2 regions of the Streptomyces sp. NBC_01320 genome follow, and region 1 is predicted to be linked to the other one. Evidence: riboswitches for the same ligand, from Rfam matches in the RefSeq annotation. Region 1 holds a riboswitch; the other holds the start of a gene.
What was found. Region 1 has a riboswitch for S-adenosylmethionine ahead of OG395_RS37130 (aminotransferase class V-fold PLP-dependent enzyme). Riboswitches for the same ligand answer to the same signal wherever they lie in the genome.

Region 1 (5,820 bases):
GCGGCAGCGGACCGACTCGATGGTCTCACTGACCACCTCGCGTTCCTCGACCGTCGACTCACCGGCCAGGTCGAGATGAACGTATTCGACGACCTTGGAGGTGCGGGTCACGTCGAAGCGGGTGAGATTTCCGCAGAGCGTGCAGCGCCAGCGGGTCCCGTCGGTCGGCTGGGGAACCGTCGTCATCGTTGCGTCCTCTTTCGTCGAGCGTGGTGCTGCTGCCTGCCCAGGATCTCGCGGTGCGCCGTCGAACTGCGGATGTCCTGCTGCAACCCTACGGCCTTGCACATACCCATAGACACGGCGAGGCGGTCTGTCCCGTTCCGTCACCTTGCGTCATGCTCTGTTCATGATCGATCGGCGGGCCACGAGAGGCGGAGTTACCGGCAGGCTCCTGCGCGCCGCCACGGCGGCCGGTGCACAGGTGACGTATGCCCTCATCGCCCTGTGCTGCGCCGTCTTCCTGATCAGCCCGCTCTCCGGCCTCAACCCCACATACGGCACCGCCGACACCCTGCTCGCCGCCCAGGCCGGGTACTTCGAGCGCTGGGGGGTGATCCCGAGCGAGCTGTGGGCGGGCTCCGCGCAGGCCCTGCTCACCCCTCTGACCGCACTGTTCGTGCACGGCAGCTGGCTGCATCTGCTCGGCAACATGCTCTTCCTGTACGTGTTCGGGGCCATGGCCGAGGAGCGGATGGGCCGTGCCGAATTCACCTTCTTCTACCTCGGCTGCGGCTATCTCGCACTGCTGGCGTACGCGGCGGCCCACGCGAGCTCCGACCAGACCCTCGTCGGCGCGTCAGGGGCGATCTCCGCGGTGCTCGGGGCGTTCCTCTACCTGTTCCCCAGGGCGCGGGTGACCAGCCTCTTCCCGTTCCTGCTCTTCCTTCCGCTGCGCTTTCCCGCCTGGATCGTGCTGATCTTCTGGTTCGTGCTGCAGTGGATGGCGGCGCAGGGCGCGGGCAGCGGTCCCGGGGTGGCGTATCTCGCCCATGTGGTCGGCTTCGTCTGCGGCTTCGTCTACGCCTGGGGACGCTACCGCCGTGGGGCTAGAGTGAAGGCTCCAGCCACGGCCACCGAGGGAGAAAGCCAGCCGTGATCACCGCGATCGTGCTCATCAAAACCAGCGTGGACCGGATTCCGGAGATCGCCGAGGCCATCGCCGCGCTGGACAATGTCAGCGAGGTCTTCTCGGTCACCGGTACGTACGACCTGATCGCCATGGTCCGAGTGGCCAGGCACGACGACCTCGCGGACGTCATCCCCGGCCGGATCAGCAAGATCCCGGGTGTCGAGGGCACCGACACACATGTCGCGTTCCGTACGTACTCGCAGCACGACCTGGAGGCGGCCTTCGCCATCGGTCTCGACGCGTAGGTTCGCGTCGTACTCCGGCCGGGGACGGGCAGTGCTGCCCGTCCCCGGCCGAAGTGTGACGGGCCCGTCAGACCTGCGCCGCGCCCCGGTCCGGGACACAGCGGCCGTCCTCGGCGCGGTACGTCCACTGGGCGCCCTTGTTCACCAGTTCCTTGACCGCGCGGACGAAACGCTCGATGTGCTCGTCCGGCGTGCCGGCGCCGAAACTGACCCGGATCGCGTTGAGCGACCGCTCGCCCGGCTCGGCCTCCGGCGCACCGCACTCGCCCGGGTCCTGCGGGTCGCTGCCCAGCAGGGTGCGGACCAGCGGGTGGGCGCAGAACAGTCCGTCGCGCACCCCGATGCCGTACTCGGCGGAGAGCGCCGCGGCGAAGTGCGAGCTGTTCCAGCCCTCCACCACGAAGGAGATGACGCCGACCCGCGGGGCGTCGTCGCCGAACAGCGACAGCACCTTGACCTGGGGGACCTCGGCGAGGCCTTCGCGGATCCGGGTGACGAGCTGCTGCTCACGGGCGACGAGCCGGTCGAAGCCGGCCTCGGTGAGCGCCTTGCAGGCGGAGGCGATGGAGTAGACACCGATGACGTTGGGTGAACCGGCCTCGTGCCGGGCGGCGGTCGAGTGCCACTCCACGTCCACACCGCCGACGGTGCGCCGGGCGACCTTCCGCGAGGCACCGCCGCCGGCCAGGTACGGCTCGGCGTCCTGCAGCCAGTCGGCGCGGCCCGCGAGGACACCGGAGCCGAACGGCGCGTACAGCTTGTGTCCGGAGAAGGCGACCCAGTCGACGTCGAGCTCCTCGATGTCCACCGGGTGGTGCGGGGCGAGCTGCGCGGCGTCGAGCACGATCCGGGCGCCGTGCGCGTGGGCGACGGCGGCCAGCTCCTTCACCGGCCACAGCTCACCGGTGACGTTGGAGGCGCCGGTGACGCAGACCAGCGCCGGACCGGTGGGGCCTCCCCTGCTCGAACGGAGTTGAGAGCTCGGGGAAGGGTCGCGGTCGGCGAGCGCCCGCTCCAGCGTCTCGACGGCCTGGGCCGGGGTGCGCGGGGCGTTGAGGTAGGTGACGCGGGCGTCGCGCCAGGGCAGCAGCGAGGCGTGGTGCTCGGTCTCGAACACGAAGACCTGGCAGTCGGCGGGGAGCACCGCGGCGAGCAGGTTCAGCGAGTCGGTCGTCGACCGGGTGAAGATCACCTGGTCCTCGGCGCGGCAGCCGAGGAACTCCGCGACGGTCTTGCGGCTGTTCTCGAAGAGGTCCGTGGAGAGCTGCGAGAGGTAGCCGGCACCGCGGTGGACGCTGCCGTAGTACGGGGCGTACGCGGCGACGTCGTCCCACACGCGCTGCAGGGCCGGGGCGCTGGCCGCGTAGTCGAGGGCGGCGTACGTGACTTCACCACCGGTCACCAGAGGAACGGCCACATCCCGCCCCAGAACGGGCAGCGGGGTACAAACGGACTGGTCGGCGACAGCGCTGAAGACAGACATGGCGAACTCCCGTAAGAGGCAGGCGAATTCACTGCGCCGGCGGACACGCGGCAGCACAGGAAGAAGAAAAGGGTGTGCGGAGAAGGGCCTTGGGCCCTATCGCATTCGCTTGCTCACAAGAGGCTCCTTGAGGACCAGGACCCCAGGGATGTGACATTCACAGATGTCGAGGGGTCCGCGCTTGCCGCAGACCTCGCTGCCTACGGCCTGGTCTTCACCCGGGGCACCCCGCCACGGACGGAGGGTTGCCGGACAGCGGGCCGGGGCCGTAGTCGCTGTCACTCATGACCTGACCAGCATCCTGCCATACGTGCGCCGACGTGCAAGGCGCAGTCCAAGATCTGGACTGCGCCCTGTGCCACATTTCCGTACGGTCAGGTGTTGCTGACCGCCACCCAGCGCTCCAGCGCCGCCCGGGCCGCACCCGAGTCGATGGATTCGGCGGCCTTCGCCATTCCGGCGGCGAGCTGCTCGTTCAGCGTGCCCTCGCCCGGGTCCAGCGCCACCAGCGCCGCCGCCGAGTTGAGCAGCACCGCTTCGCGTACCGGACCGGTCTCGCCGGCCAGCAGCCGGCGGGCCACGTCGGCGTTGTACGACGCGTCGGCGCCGCGCAGCGCCTCGACGGGGACCAGCTGCAGACCGACGTCGCGCGGGTCGAACGCCTCCTCGCGCACCTCTCCGTCGCGGACCACCCAGACCCGGGACGTCGCCGTGGTCGTCAGCTCGTCCAGACCGTCGTCGCCGCGGAAGACGAGCGCGGAGTTGCCGCGCTCCGCGAGCACGCCCGCGACGATGGGAGCCATCTTCGGATCGGCGACACCGATGGCCTGGGAGCGCACCTGCGCCGGGTTGGTGAGCGGCCCGAGGATGTTGAACGTGGTCTGCGCGCCGAGCTCCTTGCGGGCCTTCGCCGCATACCGCAGGGCGGGGTGGAACTTCACCGCGAAGCAGAAGGTGATGCCGGCTTCCTCCGCCACCTCGACGACACGCTGCGGGGTCAGCTCCAGGTTGACGCCGAGCTTCTCCAGGACGTCGGAGGCGCCGCTGGCCGAGGAGGAGGCCCGGTTGCCGTGCTTGACGACCTTGGCGCCCGTGCCCGCGACGACGATCGCGGACATCGTGGAGATGTTGACCGTCTTGGCGAGGTCGCCGCCGGTGCCGACGATGTCGACCGTGCGGCCCGGCACGTGGATCGTGGTCGCGTGCTCGTACATCGCGCGGACGAGTCCGGTGACCTCGTCGACGGTCTCGCCCTTGGCCCGCAGGGCGACGGCGAAACCGGCGATCTGCACGTCGGTCGCCTCGCCGCTCATGATGCTGTCCATCGCCCACGCGGTGTCGTCGGCGGTCAGGTCCTCGCCACGCATCAGCGGGTTCAGCACGCCCGGCCAGGAACGAGCCGCCACGCTGTCGCCGCCGATCGGGGTCACAACGTTCATGGTCCGCTCCTGGGGTCCACAGCCGATAAAGGGGATACACCCCACCCTATCGAGCCCCACGGACAGCGAAGAGCCCCGTCCATCGAATGGACGGGGCTCCTGCTGTGGCGATCAGTTCAGGTGATCAGTGGTGGCCGTGGCCGCTGGTGATCTCCTTGTACTCCTCGACGGTGGGCTTTTCGATCTGGTTGTGCTCGCCGAAGTAGCCCTTGCTGAGCTTGGCCCGCAGCTTCTGCATCGCGGGCACCTTGCGCTCGACACCGTTCTCGTCGACCGTCGGGCCGATCTCGACCGGCTTGTACTGCTCGTGCGCGGTGAGCGTGTGCAGCTGCTCGGGACCGAGCGGCTCGTGGATCTCGACGAACTCACCGTGCGGCAGGCGCTTGATGATGCCGGACTCGCGTCCGTGCAGCACCTTCTCCTTGTCCCGGCGCTGAAGGCCGAGGCAGATCCGCTTCGTCACGATGAACGCGACGACCGGCCCCACGAAGATGAAGATCCGGACGAACCACGAGATGGCGTTCAGCGAGAGGTGGAAGTGCGTGGCCCAGAGGTCGTTGCCACCGCCGATGAAGACGATGATGTACTCGGTGATCCAGGCGACGCCGAAGGCGGTCCGGGTCGGGGCGTTGCGCGGGCGGTCCAGGATGTGGTGCTCGCGCTTGTCCCCGGTCACCCAGGACTCGACGAACGGGTAGACCGCGATGATGGCGAGTACCAGACCGAAGGCCATCAGCGGGATGAACACACCCAGGACGAGCGTGTGACCCCAGAGGTTGATCTCCCAGCCCGGCATCACTCGGATCAGACCCTCGGCGAAGCCCATGTACCAGTCGGGCTGGGCTCCGGTGGACACCTGGTCCGGGCGGTACGGACCGATGGCCCAGATCGGGTTGATCGAGGCGATGCCCGCGATCACGGCGATGACACCGAAGACCAGGAAGAAGAAGCCTCCGGCCTTCGCCATGTACACCGGCAGCAGCGGCATGCCGACGACGTTCTTGTTCGTCCGGCCGGGACCCGCGAACTGCGTGTGCTTGTGGTAGAAGACCAGGATCAGGTGGGCCACCAGCAGCCCGAGCATGATGCCCGGCAGCAGCAGGATGTGGATCGAGTAGAACCGCGCGACGAAGTCGCCGCCCGGGAACTCCCCGCCGAACAGGAACATCGAGATGTACGTGCCGACGATCGGCATGGACAGGATCGCGCCCTGGGTGAAGCGGACACCCGTACCGGAGAGCAGGTCGTCCGGGAGCGAGTAGCCGGTGAAACCGGTGAACATGCCCAGGACGAACAGCAGGAAGCCGAAGAGCCAGTTGATCTCACGCGGCTTGCGGAACGCACCCGTGAAGAACACGCGCATCATGTGCACGAACATGCCGGCCAGGAAGATCAGCGCGGCCCAGTGGTGGATCTGGCGGACCAGGAGGCCACCGCGGACGTCGAAGCTGATGTCCAGCGTCGAGGCGTAGGCCTCGGACATCCGGATGCCCTGCATCGGCTCGTACGAGCCGTGGTACA
Region 2 (5,820 bases), 5.2 Mb from region 1:
GATCAGCAACTCCCTGCGGCTGATGCTCACCGACGACCAGTTCGCCGACTCCCTGGCCGGCGGCCTGCACAGCGTGGCCGAAGCGATGAACGAGGTTCTCTGGGAGGAGAGCCCGACCCAGATCCTCGCCGGCCGCTGGGCCGCCCGCGACACCCGGCTCGCCGGCCGGGACATCCGCGCCGGGGACATGCTGCTCCTCGGCCTCGGGGCGGCCAACTCCGACCCGCACGTACGGCAGCACATCACCGCCGACGGAATGTCCGGCCAGAGCGGCAACAGCGCCCACCTGGCTTTCAGTTACGGCGAGTACCGCTGCCCGTTCCCCGCGCAGGAGATCGCCGAGACCATCGCCCGGACCGGCATCGAAGTGCTCCTCGACCGGTTGCCCGACCTCGCCCTCGCGGTACCCGCGAAGTCGCTCGTCCGGCGGCAGTCCGCCTTCCTGCGGGGGATGACCTCGCTGCCCGTCCGGTTCACGCCCGTACGCATGACAGGAGACTTCTCTTGAACTGTCCTCACGCCGCCGCCCACGAGGCCACCCCAGGGGGCGGGACCGTGGTCATCGACCCCATGGTCCAGGACCTGGACGGGGAGACGGCGCGCCTGCGCGACGCCGGGCCGCTCGCCAGGATCGAGCTGCTCGGAGTCCCTGCCTGGACCGTCACCCGGCATGCCGAGGCACGTCAACTACTCGTCGACCCAAGGCTGGTGAAGGACCTCGACGCCTGGGGGCTCTGGCAGAGCGGTGCCGTGACGCATGACTGGCCGCTGATCGGCATGATCGATGCGGGGCGGTCCATGTTCACCGTGGACGGCGAGGCACACCGGCGGCTGCGCACCAAGACCTCCCAGGCGATCACACCACGCCGGCTGGAGGCCATCCGCCCGGACATCGAGAAGTTCACCGAGGAGCTGCTGGACGCCCTGGCCGAGCAGGGCAAGGACGGCGTCGTCGACCTCAAGTCCGTGTTCGCCCAGCCGCTGCCCATGCGGGTGGTCGGCATGTTGATGGGTGTGGACGAAGCCGAACACCCCATGCTGACGAAGAGGTACAAGGCCTTCTTCTCCATGCTCACCCCGCACGAGGAGCGGCTTGCCCTGCTCGCCGAGCTGGACGTCTTCTACGCGGCGCTCGTCCGCAAGAAGACAGCGGAGCCGACGGACGACCTCACCAGTGCGCTCATCCTGGCCGACGAGGGCGGAGAACCGCTCACCGAGGAGGAAGTGGTCGGCAACCTCAAGGCCATGGTGGCGGCAGGCCACGAGACCACCATCGGGCTGATCCTCAACGCCGTACGGGCCCTGCTCGCCCACCCCGAGCAGCTGCATATGGTGCTCGACGGCGAGATTCCGTGGGACACGGTGATCGAGGAGACGCTGCGCTGGGACACCCCCACCACCCACCTGCTGATGCGGTTCGCCACCGAGGACATCCAGGTCGGCGACCAGGTGATCGCCAAGGGGGAGGGCGTCGTCATCTCCTACCGGGTCATCGGCCGCGACGTCGAACAGCACGGCCCGGACGCCGACGCCTTCGACATCACCCGGCCCACACCGATCCGCCACATGACCTTCGGTCACGGCCCGCACATCTGCCCCGGCGCGGCACTCTCCCGGGTCGAGGCGGGGATCGCCCTGCCCGCACTGTTCAGCCGCTTCCCCGGGCTGAGGCTCGCCGTGCCGGACGAGGAGCTCCGCAAGCTGCCGGTGATGACACAGAACGACATGGAGTCCTTCCCCGTGCTGCTGAACGGCTGAACGGGGGATAGTGCGGGCCGCCCGCCGTCGTCCCGCCTCTCGGGGGGACGGGGGGCGGCCCACACAGAACTCGGCAGTGGTGAGCGATATCTGACCATGCGTCGACCATGGCGGTCAGTGGGTTAGGGTTTCTCGTAGGTCATGAGTTCCAGTGCGCAGCCCCGGCTGGCTGGACGGCACCCCGCTCCGCTGCGGGTGCTCCGGGTGACGACCTGCCCCGTGCACGACGTACGGGGAACAGCGGACCACCGGGGTGTGAGCGTCCGGGGTCCACGATCCCGGGAAGGCGATTCCTCACCATGCTCCCCGATCTCTTCCGTACCGATGGATGCTCCCGGTACAGCCCCGGTCATCATCTGCACTGGATCCACGCCAAGAAGTGCAGCCAGGAGCCGGGCCAGGCCGTGGAACTCCTGCTGACCTCGGACGATGTCCGTGACGACGGGTGGGTCGGGCTGCGCCCCGCGTTCGACTACGCCGAGGAGCTGCCCGATGTGTGGATGCACGCTCCGCACGTGCTCCGGGAGCTGCTCACCGAGCACCGCGGACGGGTGTTCTGGCTGCCGCGCTGGCACGCCCTGCGGATCGAGCACCAGGGCGACGCGGCGGTGGGGCTGGTGAACGTCGGCTTCGAGAGCGGGGCGCTGTGCGCCACCGATGCGCCCGGTTCGCGGCAGGCTCGTGGGGGCGTCGCGTACGGCTTGTAGCCGCGCGCCTTGTACGGCGGGTGGCCCGACCGTCCGCCGGTTGGGCCACGGGGCGGGTGCGTGCGTGTGTGATGCATTGACGGGAGAAGTGTTCGATTCGGCGCTGAACACGCCGGGACCTCAGGCCGGTCACCCGGCCGTTCGTTCGGCGGGGGTCGCCAGCACGCCCGAGGCGTCCCCGAGCCAGCCTCGTTCGCGTGCCAGCAGCGCGATCTGGAAGCGGGTCCGCGCGCCGAGGAGTTCGGCGGTCTCGCTGATGTGCTTCTGGATCGTTCGTCGGCTCAGCCCCAGGACCCGGGCGATCGCGTCGTCCGTCAGACCTGCGCACATCAGGGAGAGGATGTCGCGCATCCGTCCCGGAGGCTGGCCGTCCGGTTCTGCCGCAGTGATCGCCGGCCGACCGGGGACGTTGTCCAGCGACACCGGGGTCGCCCGTTCCCAGACGCTTTCGAAGAGCGCGGTGAGCACGTCGAGAAGCGTGGCCGAGTGCACGATGAGTGAACCCGCGGACGGATCCTCCTGCCGCAGCGGCATGATGCCGACCGTCGCATCGAACACCACCAGTTTCATCGGGAGCCCGGCCAGCAGCCGCAGTTCCCCGCCCCGGGCTGTGCCGCTCAGGGCGGTGCGCAGCGAAACGGTGTCCGTCATCCCGTCGGTGTCGTACACCGACCGGAGCCGTACTCCGTCGGGCACCGGCACCTCGAGGGTCGGCCGCGCGTCCGAAACAGTTGCGGGGTCAGTCGGCACCGAGGTGCGGTCAAGCACCGCGGACCGGGTGACGTACGGAGGTTTGGCGAGGTGGAGCACCTCGTGCCGACTGGACGCGAGCAGCTGCGCGTAACGCACCCCCACCTGCTCGGCGCTCTCCACCACCTCGAACAGGTCGGAAGTGACCCGACGGTGCGACGCCGAGCGGTATGCCTCGTGCAACCGCTCCATGTACAGCTCCGCCCGCGCCAGTTCCTGCCGCCTCTGGGCCAGCAGCGAACCGAGGGTGGAGCGGGGCGGGCCCGCGCTCCAGCGCGTGGGCCGGTCACCGACGCGGATGACCAGGTGTTCGTTCTCCAGTGCCTGTAGGGCGCGTTCGGCGGCTGCCGGGGTGGCCCCGAGCGCTTCGGCGACCGCCTCGCTGCTCAGCTCCGGCCGCGTGACCAGGCATTCGAGTACCCGGCCGGCCAAGACGCCCAGACCGGTCCCGGCCCACGGCACATCCGATGACACCGCCACAGCTGTCCCCCTTTTCGGTGTGCCGAGGCCGATCGTACGCGGCGGTGTCGGCCGGAGGGATCACGCGCTCGTTACATCCCCGTACGGCCTGGGCGCACCCGTTCCGTCCTGGCTGTTCCTGTTCTCATCTGCGCAGTTGCGCGAACCCGCCGTCCGGACCTCCTTGCCCGACGGATCGCGCGCCGGACAGGGTGATCACAAGCCGCCGACGCGACGGTGCGTCGAAGCCCTGTTCGGTCACTCGGGACCCAGTCGAGACATGTCGGCACGTGGGAGACATTCATGCCACAGCTCAACCCCGCACCGATGCGCGGGAGGCGGACCTCCGGGCTCGTCGCCGTGTTCGGCGCCGCCGGCCTGCTTGCGGCGGTGACACCGGCCCGGGCGGCCGCACCCGACGCGACGCCCGTCGCCGAGGTGGTGCCCGGCACGATCACCGGGACACATGCCGACGCCAACGCCGGTCTTCCGGTCCTCCGTACGCCTCCGCGGGCACCGGCCGAAAGGTCGTCCGGATCGACGGCACGACCAGCGACACCGATCTGGTGACACGGTCCCGCCCCGCCGGGAACTGCGGCTGAGCCGCACCACCTACGGCGACCGCCGGACCCCCGCCGGTGGCCGCCCCCGACTTCGATCGTCCGACCTTTCGTCGGAACAAGTGAGTTGGTGCCGCAGCGCCCCAAAGGTCCATGTCTTCGCCGCATGGCCAAGCGCTCGCACACCGCCTTGTCCGACAACAGGAAGGCCGACAGCGCCGACGATGTCCTGGGGCAGCGCGAGCCGCTTCAGCCGATAGCCGGCCGCGGCCCCATCTTTCGCTGCCCTCGCAGAGGGCGGTGGCAAATTCCGTCCCGATCACTGCCGGTGCGAGCGCGACGACCCACACCCGCGTCGCATCGCACACCGTCACGTCGGAGGCACTTCCAGCCTCTGGTTCCCCACCCCCGCCGGCCGTCACCACACGTCCGGACAGAAGGAGATACAGCAATGCCGAACAACCTCCGTAACAACAGGGCCACATCGCCTCAGGAACCCCATTCCTCCCCTCGTGGAACCTCCACATACGGGCGCGTCGCGGCAACTGCGGCCGTCGCTGTGGCCGCGCTCATCGTTTCGGCCCTCCCCGCCTCGGGCACCGTCTCCGCCCCGGTCGGTACGGATCAAGCACCACGGCAGATATCGGCGGAGCCCCGACCCGGTGCCAGGGCCGTCGCGCTGTCCCCCACGCAGCGCAGGAAGCTGCTCGAGGCCGCGACCGACGCTCGTGCCATCACGGCCCGTTCACTGAAGCTGGGCGATCGGGAGGAGCTGATACCCAAGGATGTCGTCAAGGACGCCGACGGCACCGTGCACACCCGCTACGAGCGCACCTACGCCGGCCTGCCCGTCATCGGCGGCGACCTGGTGGTCCACGAGCAGGGCGCGGCTCGTACCGTCACCAAGGCCTCGGACGCCAAGGTGTCGGTGCCGACGACCGAGGCCGCCGTCACGGCCGCGACGGCGAGGAAGTCCGCCCTGGCCGCCGCGAAGAACGAGAAGACCCGGGACGCGACCCCGAACGGTTCATCGAAGCTGGTCGTCTGGCTCGGGGACGAGAAGCCCACGCTCGCCTGGCAGTCCGTCGTCAGCGGCGTCCAGGAGGACGGCACCCCGAGCAGTCTGAGCGTGGTGACCGACGCCACGACCGGCAAGCAGCTCCAGAGTGTCGAGCAGATCCGCACCGGCACCGGCCACAGCCAGTACAGCGGCCAGGTGGAGATCGGCACCGTGCACAACGGCAGCCTCTACGAGCTGACCGGCCCCGAGCGCGGCGGCCACAAGACGTACGACCTGACCGGCGTCAGCGGCAACGGCGCTCTCGTCACCGACGACAACGATGTCTGGGGCGACGGAACGACGGCCGACCGCCAGACCGCGGCCGTGGACGCCGCCTACGGCCAGCGGCAGACCTGGGACTTCTACCACGACCGGTTCGGCCGCAACGGCATCGCCGACAACGGTGTCGGGGCCGCCTCCCGGGTCCACTACAGTGACGCATACGCCAACGCCTTCTGGAACGACGGCTGTTTCTGCATGACCTACGGCGACGGCCTGAACAACGCCAAGCCGCTCACCGAACTCG

Region 2: linked by a shared signal. The riboswitch ahead of OG395_RS14015 (hypothetical protein) and the one ahead of OG395_RS37130 (aminotransferase class V-fold PLP-dependent enzyme) in region 1 are both predicted to bind S-adenosylmethionine.

The regions. Positions count from the first base shown of each region.
Region 1 covers NZ_CP108390.1:8,157,586-8,163,405, reverse strand. Annotated here, with positions in the region: gene OG395_RS37145 (hypothetical protein) at 1-186, opposite strand, end outside; gene OG395_RS37140 (rhomboid family intramembrane serine protease) at 350-1,099, shown strand; gene OG395_RS37135 (Lrp/AsnC family transcriptional regulator) at 1,096-1,377, shown strand; gene OG395_RS37130 (aminotransferase class V-fold PLP-dependent enzyme) at 1,445-2,860, opposite strand; SAM riboswitch class IV at 3,033-3,150, opposite strand; gene trpD (anthranilate phosphoribosyltransferase) at 3,235-4,299, opposite strand; gene qcrB (cytochrome bc1 complex cytochrome b subunit) at 4,424-5,820, opposite strand, start outside.
Region 2 covers NZ_CP108390.1:2,991,383-2,997,202, reverse strand. Annotated here, with positions in the region: gene OG395_RS14025 (cytochrome P450) at 1-508, shown strand, start outside; gene OG395_RS14020 (cytochrome P450 family protein) at 505-1,758, shown strand; SAM riboswitch class IV at 1,896-2,005, shown strand; gene OG395_RS14015 (hypothetical protein) at 2,058-2,465, shown strand; gene OG395_RS14010 (helix-turn-helix transcriptional regulator) at 2,595-3,695, opposite strand; gene OG395_RS14005 (hypothetical protein) at 3,978-4,244, shown strand; gene OG395_RS14000 (M4 family metallopeptidase) at 4,686-5,820, shown strand, end outside.